Regions from separate parts of the Cupriavidus sp. DF5525 genome, predicted to be linked through region 1. Evidence: riboswitches for the same ligand, from Rfam matches in the RefSeq annotation. Region 1 holds a riboswitch; the other holds the start of a gene.
The links. A riboswitch is a leader RNA that binds a small molecule or an ion and turns the genes downstream of it on or off. The one in region 1 is predicted to bind glycine.
Positions count from the first base shown of each region.

Region 2: it holds a riboswitch for glycine, as region 1 does, so the genes downstream of both, ABNX08_RS33810 (D-amino acid dehydrogenase) here and gcvT (glycine cleavage system aminomethyltransferase GcvT) in region 1, are expected to answer to the same signal.

Region 1 is NZ_CP168265.1:4,359,823-4,370,686, forward strand. Features, by position in the region: gene hemN (oxygen-independent coproporphyrinogen III oxidase) at 1-1,412, opposite strand, end outside; gene ABNX08_RS20455 (ABC transporter substrate-binding protein) at 1,620-2,753, shown strand; gene ABNX08_RS20460 (ATP-binding protein) at 2,739-3,896, opposite strand; gene ABNX08_RS20465 (response regulator) at 3,893-4,630, opposite strand; gene ABNX08_RS20470 (Spy/CpxP family protein refolding chaperone) at 4,877-5,374, shown strand; gene ABNX08_RS20475 (UvrD-helicase domain-containing protein) at 5,606-7,702, opposite strand; gene ABNX08_RS20480 (glycine zipper 2TM domain-containing protein) at 7,974-8,201, shown strand; glycine riboswitch at 8,299-8,385, shown strand; glycine riboswitch at 8,407-8,530, shown strand; gene gcvT (glycine cleavage system aminomethyltransferase GcvT) at 8,631-9,758, shown strand; gene gcvH (glycine cleavage system protein GcvH) at 9,858-10,238, shown strand; gene gcvP (aminomethyl-transferring glycine dehydrogenase) at 10,337-10,864, shown strand, end outside.
Region 2 is NZ_CP168266.1:2,748,589-2,759,452, reverse strand. Features, by position in the region: gene ABNX08_RS33820 (sialidase family protein) at 1-423, opposite strand, end outside; gene ABNX08_RS33815 (TonB-dependent receptor) at 449-2,722, opposite strand; glycine riboswitch at 2,991-3,093, shown strand; gene ABNX08_RS33810 (D-amino acid dehydrogenase) at 3,175-4,533, shown strand; gene ABNX08_RS33805 (branched-chain amino acid ABC transporter permease) at 4,588-5,574, opposite strand; gene ABNX08_RS33800 (branched-chain amino acid ABC transporter permease) at 5,604-6,488, opposite strand; gene ABNX08_RS33795 (ABC transporter ATP-binding protein) at 6,498-7,223, opposite strand; gene ABNX08_RS33790 (ABC transporter ATP-binding protein) at 7,234-8,010, opposite strand; gene ABNX08_RS33785 (DUF2848 domain-containing protein) at 8,060-8,749, opposite strand; gene ABNX08_RS33780 (ABC transporter substrate-binding protein) at 8,823-10,061, opposite strand; gene ABNX08_RS33775 (amidase) at 10,124-10,864, opposite strand, start outside.

The sequences.
Region 1 (10,864 bases):
TCGACACTGGCCTCGGGCGCGCGCGCGGCGTCCTCGCGCAGGTAGCGGTCAAACACCATCGCCACGCGCCGCACCAGCAGCCGGCCCAGCGGCGTCACGGTGATGCGCCCGGGTTCGCACTGCACCAGCCCGTCGGCAGCCAGGCCGCCGAGTTCGGCGAGCTCAGGCGCAAATGCCGCACTGAAATCGATGCCGTGCCGGGCTTCCAGCGCCGGCAGGTCGAGCACGCCGTTGCACATCAGGTCGCCGATGATCTCGCGCCGCAGATGGTCGTCCGCGCTCATCGCCACGCCGCGCGCCAGCGGCAGACGCCCTGCATCGAGCGCGCCGTAGTAATCGTCCAGCGTGCGCGCGTTCTGCACATAGCGCCCCGCGATCGCGCCGATCGCCGAGATGCCGAGCCCGACCTGGTCATAGCCGGCGTGGGTCGAATAGCCCTGGAAGTTGCGCTGCAGGCGGCCTTCGCGCTGGGCGATGGCAAGGTCGTCGTCGGGCAGCGCAAAGTGGTCCATGCCGATATAGACGTAGCCCGCCGCGGTCAGCCGTTCGATGGTCGAGACCAAGATGTCGAGCTTCTCGCCGGCGGGCGGCAAGGCGTTCTCGTCGATGCGGCGCTGCGGCTTGAACACATGCGGTAGGTGGGCGTAGCTGTAGACCGAAAGCCGGTCGGGGCGCAGCGCCAGCACCTGTTCGATGGTGCGGCCAAAGCGCGCCGCGGTCTGGTGCGGCAGGCCGTAGATCAGGTCCAGGCTGACCGAGCGGAAGCCGAGGGCGCGCGCGGCGTCGACCACGGCGCGCGTCTCTTCGAACGGCTGGATGCGGTGGATGGCCTGCTGCACCTCGGGGTCGAAATCCTGCACGCCCAGGCTGACGCGGTTGAAGCCAAGCTCCGCCAGCAGCGCCATGCGCGCGTAGTCGACGCGGCGCGGGTCGATCTCGATGGAATGCTCGCCGTCGGCGGGCAGTTCGAAATACTTGTGCAGCAGCGCCATCACGCGGCGCATTTCGTCGGGATCGAGGAAGGTCGGCGTGCCGCCGCCCCAGTGCGACTGGAGCACTTGGCGGCGCGCACCGAGCTTGTCCGCCACCAGCGCCATCTCGCGGCCAAGGTAGTTGACGTAGCGCGCGCTGCGGCCATGATCGCGCGTGATGATCTTGTTGCAGCCGCAGTAGTAGCAGATGTTCTCGCAGAACGGGATATGCAGGTACAGCGACAGCGGTGCCGGCGCACTGGCGCGGCAGGCGTCCAGCGCGTCGTGGTACAGCGACAGGTCGGGGCCGTTGCGGAAGCGGTCCGCGGTCGGGTACGAGGTGTAGCGCGGGCCGTTGCCATCGATGCGGCCGGCCAGCGCGCGGAAGTCGGACAGCGCGCGACGGTCGAGCGCAGGGGAAGTCATGGCAGACGGTTTCATGGGGGCGCGGGGGATCGGGTGTGTGACGGCCCATCGTAGGGCCGCGGCGCGGCCGGCGCGTTGACCGTCGTCAAAGCGCGGCGGAACCCATGCGCGACGAGCCCCTCGCTGGTGGGGGGCGGGCGTCACATCTGTGTCATGCGTGCCGGATACGCTGCGCGCGGCCTGCGAATACCGCCCCCCTCACCCATCTCCGCTCCCCGTACCATGCCTATTCCCCTGTCGCCTCGCCTGCGGCGCGGCCACGCGCATCCACCCTCCGCAGCCAAACGCCGCCTACTGCTTGCCACCGCGGCCGGGCTGGCGCTGCCTGCCCTTGTCCAGGCCCAGGCGCCCGCGCGCCACACAGTGGTGGTCGGCCACCTGCTCGACCGCACTGGCGCGCAGGCCGACCTGGCGCGGGACTACCTGGCCGGGGCCAAGGTGATGTTTGATGCACTCAATGCCGGCAACGGACCGGTGCGCGTCGTCCATGTGGTCCGAGATGCCGATGCCGACCCGCGCCGCGCACTGGCACAGGCGGTGGCCCTTGCCGATGGCGAGCGCGCGGAACTGCTGTTCGGCCCCGGCGACCGGCTGCTGCCGGCGCTGGCCTCCTCAGCCGAACTCAACCGGCGCGGCGTGCAGATCGTGGCGCCACTGTCGGGACTGGCGCTGGCGGCGGAGAACGTCTGGTTCACCCGCGCCGACTACCAGGCCGAGCTGGACGCGGCGGTGAAGCAGCTGCGCAGCTATGGCCTGACCAGCATCGCGCTGGCGGTGTCGGGGGAATTTGCGGCGGGCGGCACGTCGGGCGCGCAGTGGCTGGGCCGGCTGGAGGCGCAGACCGGCACGCGCGCGGTGCCGCTGGACGGCAATCCCGACGCCGCCGCGCGGCGCATCGCCGCGACCCGTCCGGGTGCGGTGATCGTGGCTGGCGATACGCTGGCCTATGCCGGCCTTGGCCGCGCATTGGCCGCGCAAGGCTGGTATGGCTTTCTGGTCGGACTGTCGTCGGTCAGCGCCACCGCGGCGCGCGAGATCCTGGGTAGCGGCTACACCGGTGGCATGGTGCTGACGCAGATTGCGCCGGGCCCGCAGCAGGCCACGCTGCGCGTGGTGAAGGAGCACGTGGCGCGCATGAAGCAGTACCTGGACGAGCCGCCGTCGGCGGCGACGCTGGCGGGCTATATCGGCGCGGCGTGGCTGGCGCGGGCGCTCGCCGGGCTGCGCGGCAGCGGCGCCGCCGAGATGCGGCGGGCGCTGCAGGGGCGTGTCGACGTGGGCGACTTTGCGCTGGACTTCACCCGCGGCCAGCGCGGCTCGCAGTACGTCACGCTGGCGGCGTCAGGCGCGCGGTAGCGACAGGCGCGCGCGCAGGCCGCCTTCCGGGCGGTTGGTCAGGGTGAGCTCGCCGCCATGGCGCGCGGCGATGTCCGCGGCGATCGACAGACCCATGCCGACCCCGCCGGTGGCGCGGCTGCGCGAGGACTCGATGCGGTAGAACGGCTCCATCACGCGCTGCAGTTCGTCAGGCGGGATGCCGGGGCCGTCGTCGCAGATATCGATCAGCACCCGTTCCGCGCTATCGGTCAGCACGATGCTGGCCGCGCCGCCGTAGCGCCGCGCATTCTCCACCAGGTTCACCACCGCGCGCCGCAGGTCGGACGGGCTCGCCAGCAGCGGCTGCGCCTGCCCGCTGAGCGCGACCTCGTGGCCGGTCTCGGCGGCGTCGTCGACCACCGCCTGCAACAGCGCCAGCACGTCCACGCGCTGGCGCGGGCCGCTGGCTTCATCGCGGTCGCGCAGGTAGTACAGCGTGGCGTCGATCAGGCCGTTCATCTCGGCCAGGTCCTGGCGCAGGCGGTAGCGCACTTCGCCGGCCTGCTTGCTGTCGATCCCCTCGCTCCCATCCATGCGTTCGATGCGCAGGCTCATGCGCGTCAGCGGCGTGCGCAGGTCGTGCGATACCGCCGCCAGGAAGCGCGACTGCTGCGCCAGCTGGTTGCGGATGCGCTGCTGCATATGGTTCAGCGCCTGCGCCGCGGCGCGCGCCTCGGCCGGGCCGGCGCTTTCGTCGAGCGGCGCCGCATGGACGTCCTGCGCGAGCCGGCCGGCGCCGCTGGCGAGTTGCTGCACCGGGCGCGCCAGCAGCCGCGCGCCGGCCCACGAGGCCGCCACGATCGCGGCCACCTGGAACAGCAGGCCGATGTGCGGCGGCCACGGCCAGCGCGGCGGTGGTGGCCGGTGCGGCGCGCCGGCGTCGGCGCCTTCAGGCGGCGGACCTGGACGCCATTCGCCCGGAGGCGGCGGGCCCGGACGCCACTCGCCCGGCGGCGGCCCGCCCGGTCCGTCGCGCAACGCGCGCTCCAGCCCCGGCCGCGGGAACAGGTTTTCGATCACGGTCATGCCAAGCAGGTGCACGGCCAGCATGATCGCGGCCATCACCACGAACAGCCGCACGAACATCGAGTCATAGCGCGCCAGGCGCCCGGTCTTGCTCATGCTTCCAGCGTCGCGGTAAAGACATAGCCCTCGCCGCGCACGGTGCGGATCAGCGTGGGGTCGCGCGGGTCGTCGCGCAGCTTCTGGCGCAGCCGCGACACCAGCAGGTCGATGCTGCGGTCGAACACGTCGAGCCCGCGCCCGCGCGCCTGGTTGATCAGCAACTCGCGGTCGAGCACGCGGTTGGGCTGCTCGACAAAGGCCAGCAGCAGGCGGAATTCGGCATTGGACAGCGGCACCACCACGTCGTCGCGATCGACCAGCTGGCGCAGCGTGGTATTCAGGCGCCAGTCGCCGAAGCGCAGCTCGTGCCCGGACGGCGCGGCGGCACGGCGTGCTTCGGCGCCATTGCCGCGGCTGCGGCGCAGCACGGTGTGGATGCGCGCTACCAGCTCGCGCATCTCGAAGGGCTTGGTGACGTAGTCGTCGGCGCCCACTTCCAGCCCGACCACGCGGTCGGCCAGCTCGGCGCGCGCGGTCAGCATGATCACGGCGACATCGGTCTGCGCGCACAGCTCGCGGCACAGTGCCAGGCCGTTCTCGCCGGGCAACGACAGGTCGAGGATCACCAGGTCATACGGCGTGGCGGCCATCGCCTGGCGCATCTCCACGCCGCCTTCGACGCCATCGGCCTGCATGCCGAAGGTGGACAGGTATTCGGCCAGCATGGAGCGGATCTGGGGATCGTCGTCGACGATCAGCAGGCGGATGGGAAGCGTGGGGGTGAATTCCATAAGCGAAGGGATCGGCATATGCCGGCGGCAGGCGCCGGCGCCGAGGGGCATGCGGTGCCCCACTTTACCAGCCCGCGATGACCCCACTGTGCCCGCTTTGTATCAACGCTGATACGCAGCCTGGCCGGGGCACCTGGCTTGTACGCGAATGCAATACGGGCCTGACCAAGTGCTCAAGCAATGCGGCGCGCCCTTCCCTAGCATGGACCGGCATTCCAACAAGCTACCCAACCACAGGAGAAGTCCATGCCCGCCCTACCCGCCCTGAATGCCCGGCTGCGCGCCGGCCTGTCCGTGCTGACGCTGTGCGCCGCCTGCCTGGTCGCCTTGCCGGCCAGCGCGCTGCAAGCCGGCCCGCTGCCCGGCGCCATGCCGCCATCTGCGCCGGCAACCGCCGAGTCGCTCGGCCTCAATCCCGCGCAGGCGCGCCTGTGGCAGGCGGCCCGCAGTGCCACGCGCGAAGCCGAGGCGCACGCGCTCGAACTGCGTGCCCGCTTCGTGCGCGAGACCGCGGACGAGTCGCCAGACGGCCCGCTGCGCCCGCGCGTGCAGGCCATGGAGCGCCTGCATGAAGCGTTCGAGCAGGACCGCCGCGCGGTGCGTGAATGCTGGCTGGCGCTGGACGACAGCCTCGACCCCGCGCAACGCAGGCGCCTGCGCGGCTTGCCCGAGGCGGCGCACTGGCTGGGCCTGCCGCCGCACGCGGCGATGATGGCGCCGCCGCCGGGCGGACTGCAGCGGTAGGTACGCGCCCGCCGCCACGAAAAAATGCCCCCGCACGCTTGCGCGCCGGGGGCCGGAGAACAGGGAAATTCCGAACGCGAGGTCCGGTACGGCAGGAAAGCCGGGCGAGCCCACCGCAGCACGCCTGCGCAAGCGCAGGCAGCACAGTCACTATGCTAGGGAGCACGGCGCGCGCCGTCTTGTCAGGCTGGTAGGGATTTGTATCGGGACTGTAGTGCGGATTAATGGAATTCAGCCCGCGGCAGTCTTGCCGGGCGTGCCCAGCAGCGCCTTGAGCGCGCCGAGCCGGTCCTTGGGGCTCATCGCCGGGGTTTCGTCCTTGGGCGCGGGCGCTTCCTCCAGCTTCATCTCGCCGATAAAGCGCGACGCCTGGCAGGAATAGGTCTCGCGCGCGCGCTTGCGCTTCTTGCACCAGCTGATCTGCAGGCTGCGCTGCGCACGGGTGATGCCGACATACATCAGCCGGCGCTCTTCCTCGATCTTCTCGTCGGTCATGTCCTCGTCTTCGCGGCAGTGGGGCAGGATGCCCTCTTCCACGCCGACCAGGAACACATGCGGATATTCCAGCCCCTTGGAGGCGTGCAGCGTCGACAGCCGCACCGCGTCAGGATCTTCCTCGCGCCCTTCGAGCATGCTCATCAGCGCCACGGTCTGGGTCAGTTCCAGCAGGTTCTTGCCTTCGTCGCCAAAGCCGTCGGCGTTGTCGAAGCCGGTGGCCTCTTCGCCCTCGGCGGCTTCCGGCTTGGTGCCCTTGCGCTTGAGCCAGTCGAGGAATTCGAGCGTATTGGTCCAGCGCGACTGGGCCTGGCGTTCGTCGAAGGCGTCGTACAGGTAGGCCTCGTAGTGGATGCCTTCCATCAGGTCGTCGAGCACCACGGTCGCCGGGTCCTTGGCCGCGCGATCGGCCAGCCGCACCATCGATTCGCAGAACACGCGCAGCGGTTCCAGCTGGCGCGGCTGCAGCTTGCCTTCGATGCCGCCCATCATCGCGGCCTCGAACAGCGACACCTTGGCCTGCCCGGCAAAGGTGCCCAGCACTTCCAGCGTGGTAGTGCCCACCCCGCGCCGCGGCGTGGTGATGGCACGGATAAAGGCGGGATCGTCGTCCGGATTGGAGATCAGGCGCAGGTAGGCGCAGATGTCCTTGATCTCGGCCTTGTCGAAGAAGCTCTGGCCGCCCGACAGCACGTAGGGAATGCGCTCGCGGCGCAGGATCTGCTCGAAGAGCCGCGCCTGGTGGTTGCCGCGATAGAGGATGGCGTAGTCGCGGAACTGCGCGCGGCGCTCGAACTTGTGCGCGGACAGGCGGAACACCACCGACTCGGCCTCGTGCTCCTCGTCGTTCATCGGGTGAATGGCGATGGGATCGCCCATGCCGTGCTCGCTCCACAGCTTCTTGTCGAACAGCTTGGGATTGTTGGCAATGACCGCGTTGGCCGCTTCCAGGATGCGCACGGTGGAGCGGTAGTTCTGCTCCAGCTTGACCACCTTCAGGGCCGGGAAATCGGTCTGCAGCAGGCGCAGGTTGTCCAGCGTGGCGCCGCGCCAGCCGTAGATGGCCTGGTCGTCGTCGCCCACCGCGGTAAAGGCCGGTGCGCGCAGGTGCGAGCCGCCCGCCAGCAGCTTGAGCAGCTGGTACTGGCACGCGTTGGTGTCCTGGTATTCGTCGACCAGGAAGTAGCGCAGGCGGTTCTGCCACTTGAGCTGTACCGTTTCATTGCGCGCGAACAGTTCGGCGGGCAAGCGGATCAGGTCGTCGAAGTCCACCGCCTGGTAGGCGTGCAGCGTGGCTACGTAGTTGCGGTAGACCAGCGCGGCCTGGTGCTCGTCGGCATTGGCCGCCTGCGCGATCGCGGCCTCGGGGTCGACCATGCCGTTCTTCCACAGCGAGATCGTGCTTTGCACGCCGCGGATCAGCTTCTTGTCGGTGGTGCCGAGCTGCTCCTGGATCAGGCCGAAGCAGTCGTCCGAATCCATGATCGAGAACTGCGGCTTCAGGCCCACATGCTCGGCCTCCATGCGCAGGATCTGCACGCCGAGCGAGTGGAAGGTACAGACCGTCAGCTGCTTCAGAGGAATGCGCTTGCCCTCGCGCGTGGTCTTGCCTTCCATCAGCTTGCCGATGCGCTCCTGCATCTCCTTGGCCGCCTTGTTGGTAAAGGTGACGGCGGCGATATGGCGCGGCTCGAAGCCCTTGTCCTCGATCAGGTGCGCGATCTTCTGCGTGATCACGCGGGTCTTGCCCGAGCCTGCCCCGGCCAGCACCAGGCAGGGCCCGTCCAGGTAGCGGACGGCTTCGGATTGGGCGGGGTTCAGGCCGTGGGTCATGCGAGGGGCGCGGTTGGAGACGGAAGGGGAATCGGCAAGAGAGGCGGGACGCGCCAGCTCCCGCGAAAGGTAGCGGCGGCAAAGCTGCTGATGTTAACACGCTGGCCGCCCCCGGTCAGTCAGCGAAAATCGCATTGACAGCTCCTCTTGTGTCACTGGCGTAACACTTCGTAAAGGCCGGAGCCGATCGCATAGGGCGCCGATCTAACTAATGTGTCCCCCAGCCTGCGCGGCCGTTCGGACATGCATTAATCATCACACGGAGCCAATAATGAAAACCCTGCAAACTTTGACCAAGGTGACCCTGATCGGCGCAACGGTCGCGGCCTTTGCCGGTTGCGCAGACATGACCCCGAAGCAACGCAACACCGCCATCGGCGCGGGCGCGGGTGCCGTGGGCGGCGCCATCCTCACCGAAGGCAGTGCACTGGGTACGCTGGGTGGCGCGGCCGTGGGCGGCGTGATCGGTAACGTCGTCACCGACGACAAGAAGAAGTAAATTCGCCGCCCCTGGCGGCGGGGCGCAGGAACGGGTACAGCCGCCGGGCGGCTTCCGGCCCGCGTTTGACAAAGGCCGGGGCCTCCCGTACATTGCGCGCATCCGACCGGGAGAGCGCGCATCTCTGCGCCGCCGAAGGGGTATCACCCGAAAACTCTCAGGCACCACGGACCGATCGGATCGGCATGCAACATGCACACAATGCATGCCGCACTCTGGAGAGCGGCACCCGCCATTCATGGCGAGCGTGCCCACCGAAGGGGCGCACGAGGATGGGGTCTACGGATCCGCCTTGTAATCTCTCAGGTATCGAGGACAGAGGGGTCATCCGCCGCAGCGGATTGCTACGCCATATTGTTGGCGCGGCGAGCGTTGCGGCGGATGACCCTTTTTTCGTTTTCGCAACCCGAGACTGCCCCCGAGGATTCCATGACGCTCCAGGCCACGCCCCTCAACGCCATCCACCGCGCCCTCGGCGCCCGCATGGTCGACTTCGGCGGCTGGGACATGCCGGTCAACTACGGCTCCCAGATCGAAGAACACAACGCCGTGCGCAGCGATGCCGGCATGTTCGACGTGTCGCACATGTGCGTGGTGGACCTCAGCGGCGCCAATAGCCGCGCCTTCCTGCGCGGCCTGCTGGCCAACAATGTCGACAAGCTGCAGACGCCGGGCAAGGCGCTCTACTCCTGCATGCTGGACGAGAAAGGCGGCGTGATCGACGACCTGATCGTCTACTTCTTTGCCGAGGACCGCTTCCGCCTGGTGGTCAATGCCAGCACCGCGCTGGGCGATATCGACTGGATCCGCTCGCGTAATGCCGCCACCGGCAGCGGCGTGACCATCACCCCGCGCCGTGAAGACGTCGCCCCCGAGGGCGTGCAGCCGCTGGCCATCGTCGCCGTGCAGGGCCCGAACGCCCGCGCCAAGGTGTGGAGCACGTTCCCGTCGACCCAGCCCTCCGACGCCCTCAAGCCCTTCAACGCCGTCGTGGTCCAGGACCCGGCCATCGGCGAAATCATGGCCGCCCGCACCGGCTACACCGGCGAAGACGGCTTCGAACTGGTGGTGCCCGCCGCGAGCGTCGCCGCCGTGTGGGAAAAGCTGAACGCCGCGGGCGTGCGCCCGGCCGGCCTGGGCGCGCGCGACACGCTGCGCCTGGAAGCCGGCATGAACCTGTACGGCCAGGACATGGATATCAACACCTCGCCGCTGGACGCGGGCCTGGCCTGGACCGTCGACCTGCAGAGCGAACGCGACTTCACCGGCAAGGCGGCACTGGCCGCGGCTGGTTCGCGCCAGCAATTCCTCGGCCTGATCCTGCGTGACAAGGGCGGCGTGCTGCGCTCGCACCAGAAGGTGATCACCGCGGCCGGTGACGGCGAGATCACCAGCGGCACCTTCAGCCCGTCGCTGTCGCAGTCGATCGCCTTTGCGCGCCTGCCGCAGGGCGTCAATGTCGGCGACACGGTGCAGGTAGAGATCCGCGACCGCAAACTCAGTGCGACTGTGGTTAAACTGCCGTTTGTGCGCAATGGCAAGGCACTCGTGAGCTAAGGGGAAAACCCGCTCACCCAACGGTCGCCCTCGCCTGCCGGCAGCTTCGCCGGGCAGGCATCACCCAACAAGAAACAGATCTGTATCCGGAGAACCTCCATGAATTTCCCCGCTGACCTCAAGTACACCGAGTCGCATGAGTGGGTACGCGTCGAAGCCGACGGCACGCTCACCATCGGCATCACCGACCACGCGCAGGACGCGCTGGGCGACATCGTCTTCCTGGAACTGCCCGAAGTGGGCAAGTCGGTCGGTGCCGGCGATGCGCTGGCAGTGGTGGAATCGGTGAAGGCCGCTTCCGACATCTACGCTCCGGTGGCCGGCGAAGTGATCGCCGTCAACGAGGCCGCCACGGCCGCGCCGGAAAGCGTCAATGCCGATGCCTTCGACGCCTGGCTGTTCAAGCTCAAGCCGGCCAACGCCGACGACGTCAATGGCCTGATGTCGGCCGACGCGTACAAGGCCAGCGTCGGCGCCTGACGCCGGCCACGCCGGTCCCGCGCGGACCGGCCACTGCAGACAGACGCGCGCCGGCGGGCTGACCACCTGCCGACGCGCCCCCCACGAGGTTCTTGCCAATGAACGCCCCGCTTCCCATGAACGCCGCCCAAGGTAACCGGCCCACGCTGGCCGAACTGGAGGCGCGCGACGCCTTCGCCGCCCGCCATATCGGCCCCGATACCCCCGAACAGCAGCACATGCTGAAGGTGCTCGGCTATGACAGCCGCGCCGCGCTGATCGACGCCGTCATCCCCGCCGCCATCCGCCGCCGCGACGGCATGCCGATGGGCGAGTTCACCGAGCCGCTCAGCGAAGAAGCGGCGCTCGAGAAGCTGCGCGGCCTCGCGCGCAAGAACAAGGTACTGAAGAGCTTTATCGGCCAGGGCTACTACAACACGGTCACGCCGGCGGTCATCCTGCGCAATATCTTCGAGAACCCGGCCTGGTACACCGCCTACACGCCCTACCAGCCGGAAATCTCGCAGGGCCGCCTGGAAGCGATGCTGAACTTCCAGCAGATGGTCACCGACCTGACCGGGCTGGATATCGCCAATGCGTCGATGCTGGATGAAAGCACCGCCGCCGCCGAGGCGATGACGCTGCTG
Region 2 (10,864 bases), on a different replicon from region 1:
CGTGGCGAAGGACTTGCCACCGTCGGTGGAGCGCGCAAAGCGGATAAAGCCGGTCCAGGGCTTGGGCCGCGGCTGGGTCCAGGTGACGAAGATCTCGCCGTCGCGCCCGGTGGCCACCTTGGGCCGGCTGTCGTGGTCGGCGGCAACCGGCTCCGGCGTGCTGTTGATGTGCTGCGCGGGTCCGAAGCTGCGGCCGAAATCCGTCGACGAACGCACCGCGACATAGGGGCCGTCCTTGTAGGCGATCCACAGCTTGCCGTCCCGGTCGAACGCGGCGCCGGTGCCCAGTTCGCTCATCTTCGCGGCCTTGGCCTGGCCACCGTGGCCGCCGTGGTTGCCATGCGTTTGCGCGGTGCCCGCCAGCGCGGTGCAGGCCAGCAGCCCGGCAACGAGAAAGCGAAAGCCGGGGCGCATGCCTGTCATGGTTGTGGTCAGCCTGTTCAATTGCTTAGAAGGAGAGCTTGGCCTCGGCGTAGAACGTCCGCCCCGGATACGGGTGGTAGACGTAGTAGCGCTGGTCGGTCAGGTTGTCGATGCCAAGCCCGAGGCGCACGTTCTTGGCAGGCCGGTAAGTCACCTTGACATCGAAGGTCAGGAAGCTGCTGGTGCCGCCGAAGGTGTCAGGGTTGACGTCCGAATTGTCGAGCGTATTGTACTGCCGCCCGGAATAGGTCATGGCCAGCGTGCCGGCCCAGGCCGGCGTGATGCGATAGGTGCCGACCAGGTTGGCGCGCCACTTGGGGATCCGGTAGAAATACTTGCCCACCGAGGCCGGGTTGTTGGCGTTCTCCAGCGTCTTCGAATGGTTGTAGGCGCCGCTGGCCGACAGGTCGAAGCCGTTGATAAAGACATCGCGCGCGTCATACGCCAGCTCGATGCCGCGCGTGCGCACGCGGTCCACGTTCTGGAAGCTGGTGACGGTCGGGAACACGGTGGTGTTGGTCTGGCTCACCAGCGCGTCGCGGATATCGTCCTCATACACCGAGACGCGGAAATACGCCCGCTCCACCGTCCGCTCGAAGGTCAGGTCCTTGGAGAACGAGCGCTCGGGCCGCAGGTTGGGATCGTTGTTGATCAGCGAGGTGCCGGTGATGCGCCCCTGGAACAGCTCGCTGACAGTCGGGTAGCGATAGGCCTGGCCCAGCGACAGCCGGCCCAGCCAGTCCTGCCCGATCGCTTTCTCGAGCGCCAGCTTGGGCGACCAGTTGGATTCGCTGCGCACCGGGTAGCCGATATTCACGCCGGGTTGGCTGCGGCTGCCGTCATAGGCGCGCCAGTGCTCGTAGCGCACGCCGGGGATCAGCTTCCAGTCCGGGGCGAAGTACCAGGCATCCTGCGCATACAGCGCCTGGGTCTCGGTCTTGCCGGCAAAGGCATTGTTGAAGGCGGTGATGGTCGCCGCCTGCCAGTCCGAGGTGTTGTAGGTGGTATTGGTCAGCCGGTAGTTGTCGTAGTGGTAACCGAAGGTGACCCAGTGCCCGCCCTGCAGTTGCTGCGGACGGTAGTCGGCCTTCAGGTCCAGCGTGCGCCAGCCGGTGCCGTCGCCATAGGTAACGGTGCCCGGACCGTTGCCAGCCGTGCTGGCGGTGCGGCTCACGTCCTTGCTGACATCGAACAGCGACGCCACGCCGGAGAAGTTCCAGCCGGTCTCGTTGCGCGTGCGCAGCGACAGGCCGTAGAGCCAGCGCGCGTCCTCGCCGTTGCTCGGGGCAAAGGCGTTGGCGGGAATCACATAGCGAAAGCCTCCGATATTCACCGGGCCGCTGGAGACGACGTTGCCGTTGGCATCGCGCAGGTAGCTGCCGGTGGCGCTGGAGCGGTCCTGTTGCCAGTACGCGGCGGTGAACTGCGCTTGCAGCGTATTGGTGATGTCATAGCCCAGCTTGACCTTGAGCTGGTCCTGCACCGTGTGCGTGACGCCCTCGCTGTTGACGCCCATCACCACGCGGTCGGCGCCGGTCTGGTCCTTGTCGAAGAAGGCGCCGGTGACCGGCTTGTCGGCGGAAGTGGCGCGCGCGGACGAACGCGCCGCGGTGTAGAAGCTCAGCGGCTGGCTCTTGCTGTCCTGCCGGTCCACGCTGACCAGCCAGGAGAACGGGCCGACGCGGTCGCCCACGTAGGCGTTGGCATGCACGCCGTTGAAGTTGTCATGCGTGCCGTACAGGCCGAAGCGCTGCGTGAACAGCTGCACGCTGGCATCGCCCTCGAACTTCTCCGGGGTGCGCGTCGAGATCAGCACCGTCGCGCCCAGCGAATTGCCCGGGTACAGCGCGGAATACGGGCCGTACAGCACGTCCACGCGCTCGATCTCGGCGGCATTGACCAGCGACCAGCGCGGCGGAAATGTGAAATCCGAGCCCAGCAGGTTGGACAGCAGCAGGCCGTCCGCATAGACTAGCCCCCGCGCCGACTGGCGCGAGCTGGTGCTGCGCACCGAGATGATCGAATTCATATCGCCGATAAAGCGCTTGCGCACGGCGAGATTGGGCGCGTACTTGAGCGCGTCCTCGGTGTTCACCACATTGAAGTCCGCCATGCGCTTGCTGCTGATGCCATAGGCCGGCGACGGCGTATTGGGCGGCGTGGCGGGAGTTTCACTACGCTCGGTCTTGGCCGAGACCACCACCTCCTGCAGTGGCTCAGGCGCGGCAACCTGGGCGCCCGCCATGCCGGGGCCCATCAGCGCGGCCGATGCGGCCAGCGCAATCCGATTTCTCTTCACTGGAAAACCTTGTTCTCGTCTTTTTTGGCTCGCCTGCCCTGCGCGCGCTGTGTGTCCGGCGCTTCCTCCCGAGAGCGAGCGCTGACATTTTAGGTGGCAAGCAGGTCCCGGCCGGTGCGACATAGCGACGCGGGCGACGCCGGAGCCGCGGTGAAAGTGCTCGCCTCGTCCCACGGCGAACGGTGGATTGCCGCATCGCGCCACTCGCGTAAACCCGCATATCCAAGGCCGTGCCTTGTCTCTACATTGCCCGGATTGGCGTCAAGCCAGTGTGATGCTGGGAGAGACTGTTCCGGCGGCAACCGCCGCGGGACAGCGCCGAAGGAGCAACCGCCCCGGAAACTCTCAGGCAAAAGGACCGGTATCACTAGCAGTGCACTCTGAAGAATGTCCGGCGTCATCGTCCGCCGGCATACCGAAGGAGCAAGCGCGCATCGCCCCGGCGAGGCGTCGTGAATCTCTCAGGTCCAGAACAGAGGGGGCGTCCGCTACGCATATTGCGTATGGACTCCCACCATCGACGTTCCTGGAGCCTGCAGCTCATGAAGACAATCGCCGTCATCGGCGGTGGCATCACCGGTGTCACCACAGCCTACGCGCTCGCCCGGCGCGGATTCTCCGTCACGCTGTTCGAACGGCATCGCTATGCCGCCATGGAGACCTCGTTCGCCAATGGCGGACAGCTGTCCGCCTCCAATGCCGAGGTCTGGACCCACTGGTCGACCATCGTCAAGGGGCTCAAATGGATGCTCAGGAGCGACGCCCCGCTGCTGGTCAATCCCAGCCCGAGCTGGCACAAGCTCACGTGGTTTGCCGAGTTCATCGCGTCGATCCCCCACTACCGCAGCAATACTGCCGAGACCGCGCGCCTGGCCATCGCGGCCCGCGAGCACCTGTTCGCCTGGGCGGCGCAGGAGGGCATCGATTTCGACCTGAAGAAAGAGGGCATCCTCCATATCTACCGCGACAAGGCCGGCTTCGAGCATGCCGGCCGCGTCTCCGCGCTGCTGGCGCAGGGCGGGCTGGAGCGGCGCGCCGTGACGCCGCAGGAGATGCGGGCGATCGAGCCGACGCTGGTGGGCTCCTACTACGGCGGGTATTTCACCGAGAGCGACTCGACCGGCGATATCCACAAGTTCACCAGCGGCCTGGCCGCGGCCATCGACCGGCTCGGCGTGCGCTGCCTCTACGGGCAGGACGTCAGCGCCGTCAAGACCGACGGCAGGCGCGCCAGCGTGACCGTGCAGCAAGGCACCGATACGTCCACGTCGACCTTCGACGGCGCCATGATCTGCGCCGGCACCGCCAGCCGCGCGCTGGCGGCCGGCCTGGGGGACCGTGTCAACATCTACCCGGTCAAAGGCTATTCGATCACGGTCAACCTGGCCGACGAGGCCAGCCGCGCCGCGGCGCCGACCGTCAGCCTGCTCGACGATGCAACCAAGCTGGTCACCAGCCGCCTGGGCGACGACCGCTTCCGCGTGGCCGGCACCGCGGAGTTCAACGGCTACAACCGCGACATCCGCGCCGATCGCATCCGGCCGCTGGTGGAGTGGGTGCAGCAGTGCTTCCCGGGTGTCAGCACGCGCAGCGTGGTGCCCTGGGCCGGATTGCGGCCGATGATGCCGGACATGCTGCCGCGCGTAGGCCGAGGGAAAGCGCCGTGCGTCTTCTACAACACGGGGCATGGGCACCTGGGCTGGACGTTGTCCGCGGTGACGGCGGATATGGTGGCTGGGGTGGTTGAGCAACACCTCGGCGCAAAGACGGCGGTCGCGCCGGCTGCGGCGCTGGCATTGGCCAAGGCCTGAGCTCGCGGGTGTTTTCTCCCCTCTCCCGCAAGCGGGAGAGGGGAAAACCGGGCCTCATCCAGGACTTCGCCCCAGACTGCCGACGATGCCCCTGCGGAACGTCAGCACGCAGACGATGAAGATAATGCCGGTCACCGTCGACACCGATTCCCCGAGCCCGTTGAACCAGTCGATGCCCGTCGCGGCCGCCAGGTAGCTGCCCAGTTCGCCGAGCTTGTTCTCCAGCGCGACCACGACAAAGGCGCCGACGATCGGCCCGGACAGCGTGCCGAGGCCGCCCAGCAAGGTCATCAGGATGACCATCCCGGACATCGACCAGTGCACATCGGTCAGCGTCTCGAAGCCCAGCACCAGCGCCTTGATCGAGCCGGCCAGCCCCGACAGCGCCGCCGACAGCACGAAGGCGGTCACCTTGAAGCGGTCGACGTCATAGCCCAGCGAGATCGCGCGCGGCTCGTTCTCCTTGATCGCCTTCAGGATCTGCCCGAACGGCGAATGCACCGTGCGCACGATCAGCGCAAAGGCCGCGACGATGATCGCCAGCGCCACGTAGTACAGCGTCAGGTCACTAGACAGCGACAGCACGCCGAACAGCTTGCCGCGTGGGATGCCCTGCAGGCCGTCCTCGCCGCCGGTGAACGGCGCCTGCAGGCAGATGAAGAACAGCATCTGCGCCAGTGCCAGCGTGATCATCGAGAAGTAGATGCCCTGCCGGCGGATCGCCAGCGAGCCCACCACGTAGCCGATCAGAGCGCCGGTGGCCGTGCCCAGGATCAGGCCGATCTCCGGCGTCACGCCCCAGGCCTTCATCGCATGGCCGGCCGCGTAGCCGGCGCCGCCAAAAAAGGCCGCATGGCCGAACGACAGCAGCCCGGTGTAGCCGATCAGCAGGTTGAAGGCGCATGCAAACAGCGCGAAGCACAGCACCTTGAGCACGAACACCGGATAGGCCCCTGCCAGCGGCGCCGCCAGCAGGCACGCCAGCAGCGCCACGTACAGTGCCCGCCGTGGCAGGCGGCGTACCGCCTGCGGTGGCTGCATTCCCAGTGCAGCGATAGATTGCCCGTTCATCATTTCTCCTTTCCGAACAGCCCTGCCGGGCGCAACAGCAGCACGATCACCATGGTCACGAACACCACGGTCGACGATGCTTCCGGATAAAACACCTTGGTCAGCCCTTCGATCACGCCCAGACCCAGGCCGGTCAGGATCGCGCCCAGGATCGAGCCCATGCCGCCGATCACCACCACCGCGAACACGATGATGATCAGGTTCTGCCCCATCAGCGGCGACACCTGCATGACCGGCGCGGCCAGCACGCCGGCAAACGCCGCCAGTGCCACGCCGAAGCCGTAGGTCAGCGTGACCATCAGCGGCACGTTGACGCCGAAGGCCTCCACCACCTTGGCGTTCTCGGTGCCCGCGCGCAGGTAGGCGCCCAGCCGGGTCTTCTCGATCACGTACCAGGTCCACATGCAGACCGCCAGCGAAGCCACGACTACCCACGCGCGGTAGTTGGGCAAGCGCATGAAGCCGAGGTCGGCGGCGCCTTGCAGCGCTTCGGGCGGCGAATAGGGCAGCCCGGACACGCCATAGACCGAGCGGAAGATGCCCTCGATCACCAGCGTGATGCCGAGCGTCAGCAGCAGGCCGTAGATATGGTCCAGCTTGTAGATCCAGCGCAGCATGGTCTTCTCGATCGCCACGCCCAGTGCTGCGACCACCAGCGGCGACAGCAGCAGCATCGCCCAGTAGCTGAGCCCGGCATAGGTCATGCCGGCCCACGCCAGCACCGCGCCGAGCATGAAGAGCGCACCGTGCGCAAAGTTGATGACGTTCAGCAGGCCGAAGATGACCGCCAGGCCCAGGCTCAGCATGGCGTAGAAAGCACCATTGACGAGCCCCAGCAGCAGCTGCGACAGCAGCGCCGGAAACGGGATTTCAAACAGAGTCATAGGGGCTCCTCATACGCCCAGCAGTTCATGCAGCACCGGCATCCTGGCCTGCAGCTCACTGGCCGCGAAGCGCTCGACGATGCTGCCGTGCTCCATCACGTAGAAGCGGTCGGCCAGCGGCGCGGCGAAGCGGAAGTTCTGCTCCACTATCACCACCGTGTACCCCTTCTGCTTGAGCATCAGGATCATGCGCGCGAGCGCCTGCACGATCACCGGTGCCAACCCTTCCGAGATTTCATCGAGCAGCAGCAGGTTGGCACCCGTGCGCAGGATGCGCCCGACCGCCAGCATCTGCTGCTCGCCGCCGGAAAGACGCGTGCCCTGGCTCTGGCGCCGCTCCTTCAGGTTCGGGAACATCTCGTAGATATCCGCCTCGCTCATGCCCTTGCTGGTGTCGGCGCCCTTGAGCACGGGCGGCAGCATCAGGTTTTCTTCGCATGAGAGGCTGGAGAAGATGGCGCGCTCTTCGGGGCAATAGCCAATGCCGTAGTGCGCGATCTTGTGCGTGGGCAGGCTGATGGTTTCATGGCCATTGACCTTGATCGAGCCCTTGCGCGCACCCGTCAGGCCCATGATCGCGCGCAGCGTGGTGGTGCGACCGGCGCCGTTGCGGCCCAGCAGCGTGACCACTTCACCGCGGTTCACCGTCAGGTCCACGCCGTGCAGGATGTGCGATTCGCCGTACCAGGCCTCCAGGCCCTTGATTTCGAGGGCAGGTGTATTCGATGTCGTCATGTCGTGCCCCTCAGTGCGCGCCTTGCAGTTCCGCGTCGACAGTGCCCATGTAGGCCTCCATCACGCGCGGGTCCTTCGACACTTCAGCGTAAGGGCCCTCGGCCAGGATCGCGCCGCGCTGCAGCACCGTGATCTTGTCCGCGATCGACGACACCACGCTCATGTTGTGCTCCACCATCAGGATGGTGCGGCCCGCCGAGACCTTCCTGATCAGCTGCGTGACGCGGTCCACGTCCTCATGGCCCATGCCCTGCGTGGGTTCGTCCAGCAGCATCAGCTCGGGCTCCATCGCCAGCGTCGTGGCGATCTCGAGCGCGCGCTTGCGGCCGTACGGCAGGTTCACCGTGACGGTGTGCGCGAACTCGGTCAGCCCGACCTGCTCGAGCAGTTCCATGGCGCGGTCGTTGAGCACGTTCAGCGAGCGCTCGCTGCGCCAGAACTGGTACGCGGTGCCAAGCTGGCGCTGCAGGCCGATGCGCACGTTCTCCATCACCGTCAGGTGCGGGAACACCGCCGAGATCTGGAAGGAACGGATCACGCCGCGGCGCGCGATCTGCGCGGGCTTCTCGCGGGTGATGTCGATGCCGTTGAATAGGATGGTGCCGGTGGTCGGCTCCAGGAACTTGGTGAGCAGGTTGAAGCAAGTGGTCTTGCCCGCGCCGTTGGGCCCGATCAATGCATGGATCGACCCGCGTCGCACCCGCAGGTTGACATCGCTCACCGCCGTGAAGCCGCGGAAGGATTTCCCGAGGTTCCGGGTGGCCAGTATCAGGTCGTCTTGGGGCATGGGCGTAACTCCGTAGCGCTGCCGTGGCAATGTGGATGGCGCGCCATGCTCAACCCTCGACGGGCAGCGTCGCGACCGCGTATGCATGGCGCAGCGTGCGCCCAAGCACCGGATCTTCCAGTTCGATCTCGAAGCGCTCGGCCGGGCGGATGCCGCCGATGGCGGGCAAGGTGCCGCACAGCATGGCCGCGCCCTCGCCAAAGTCACCACCGTGGCCGGCGAACCGCTCCAGCAGGTCGGTCGGGGACCGCATGGCCGTCACCGGGCCCTCCTGGTACAGCACACGTTCGCCGTCGATGGTGGCGTAGGAGCGCAGCACCAGCCGGTCCCAGTGTCCCGCCACTTCGGCCAGGCGCCACAAGGTCGGCGCACAGGGCTTTTCGCACATCTGCTTCGATACGGTAATGCCGTAGGTCTCGGCCTCGCGGTCGGTATGGTCCGAGGCGATGCCCACCAGGATCTCGCCGCCATCCCTGACCAGCAGGAACTCGGCCTCGCCGCTGCTCGCTTCGCCGCTGACCTGGATCTCCCCCGCGGTACCCAGCCGCGCCGCCGCGACGCGATAGAAGACCGGGGTATAGGCGGGACGCTTCACGCCCAGTTCCTCCAGCTCGCGGATGTGGGCCTCCATGGCTTCGACGTCCCGGCCGGTCCATCCGGCCACGACCAACTGGCAGATGGTGACGGCGCGCTGCGACTTGCCGAGGCGGGTTTCGATATCAAAGGTAAGGGTTTTCATTTCGGATGCTCTCTGCGGTGTTGTGGCTGACCGGTGCTGGCACACGTGCCGGCGCCGGCCAGGTAGATGGGGCTTACTTCCTGACCAGCGGGCAGGTGCTTGCGCTGAGCGGACGAAATGCTTCGTTCGCGGGGATCACGGCCTTGATCTTGTAGTAGTCCCAGGGCCGCTTCGACTCCTGCGGGCGCTTCACTTCGACCAGGTACATGTCGTGGACCATCAGGCCGTCGGCGCGGATCGTGCCGTTGCTGGCGAAGAAGTCATTGACCGGCGTCGCGCGCATCCTGGCCAGCACGGCATCGCTTTCGTCCGTGCGCGCGGCCTGGACCGCCTTGAGGTAGTGCATCGTCGACGAATACACGCCGGCATGGACCAGCGTCGGCATGCGCCCGGTCTTCTCGAAGAACCGTTGCGACCAGGCGCGCGTGGCGTCATCGCGGTCCCAGTAGAACGCCGTGGTCAGCGTCATGCCCTGTGCGGCTTTCAGCCCCAGGCTGTGGATGTCGCTGATGAACATGTGCAGCCCGGCCAGCCTCTGCTTGCCCGCGCCGTTCATGCCGAAGTCCGCTGCCGTCTTGATCGCATTGACCGTGTCGGCGCCCGCGTTGGCCAGGCCGATCACCTTCGCGCCGGAAGCCTGCCCCTGCAGCAGGTAGGACGACAGGTCCGCCGAATTGATCGGATGCTTCGCCTTGCCCTTGATGGTTCCGCCGACGCCCGACAGCGCCTCGGTACCGTCCTTCTCGAGCGATGCACCAAGGGCATAGTCGACGGTCAGGAAGTACCAGCTGTTGTCGCCGCGCCGTGCCAGGGCCTTGACGGTATTAGCGGCGAATGCGTAGGTGTCGTACGAGTACTGGATAGTGTAAGGCGAGCAATCCTCGTTACTCAGGCGCGTGGTGCCGGCGCCGCTGGCAATGACGATCTTGCGCTTGAGCTTGCCCAGGTTGGAGACGGCCAGCGCCACCGAGGACGGCAGCGCGTCCTGGATGATGTCGACCTTCTGGTTGTCGAACCAGCCGCGCGCCAGCGTAGCAGCCACGTCGGTCTTGTTCTGGTGGTCGGCGCTCACCACCTGGATCGGTGCGCCCAGCACCTTGCCGCCGAAATCGTCCACGGCCATTTGCGCGGCCACCACCGAGCCCTTGCCGCCGATGTCGGAAAAGATGGACGACATGTCGGTCAGGACACCGACCTTGACCACGCCGTCGCTGACGGGTGCGCTGACGGGAGCTGTTTGCGCCGTCGCGGCAGTCGCCGCGAACAGGGTGGCGCAGGCAAGCACGGCCGCGCCGATACGGATATCAGGCATGTTGTCTCCTATGTATTTATGGAAATGCCGGGTATTACGGTCGGCGGCGCTGCCGCCGGGGTCTAACCTCGTTCATGGCGCAGCGCCGACTCGATCCCCATGCCGATCGCCAGCAGCCTGCGGTCGGCAAGGTGGCGGCCGAACAGCATCAGGCCGACCGGCGCCTCGCCGTGGCGATGGCAAGGGACCGACAGCGAGCACAGGTCCAGCATGTTGGCGATGGCCGGGTTGCGCAGCAGCAGCCGGTTGGTGGCAAAAAAGGTGTCGTCATCGTCGAGGTCCGCAATGCGCGGCGCGACGATCGGCACGGTCGGCAGGACCACGGCATCGAAGCCCGCCAGTTCGGCGTCCGCCCGCCGGCACAGCTCGCCGCGGCGCTGCCGCATGCGCAGGTAATCGGCGGCGCGCTGCCCGTCCGCCAGCCGGATGCGCGACAGCACGCGCGGGTCATAGCGGTCGGCATGCGCCGCCACCAGGCTGCCGTGCCATGCGCTGGCCTCGGCGGCAACCATGCCGCCGTGGGCGCCGAGCTCGGCCAGCTGGTCCCAGCTGTCGAACTCCACGTCCTGCAGCAACGCGCCAGCCGCGGACAGCCGGCGCAGCGTGCGGCTGAAGACCTCGGCAACCTCATCGGAGATGCCTTCCAGCACCAGCCCGGTCGGCACGGCCAGGCGCAGGCCCACGAGCGGCACCGCTGCCGTGGGCCCCTCTTCGCCTGCCATCACCGCATCGACGGCGGCACAGCACGCAACCGTATTGGCCAGGCACCCGACCGAGTCGTAGCTGGGCGACAGCGGTACCGC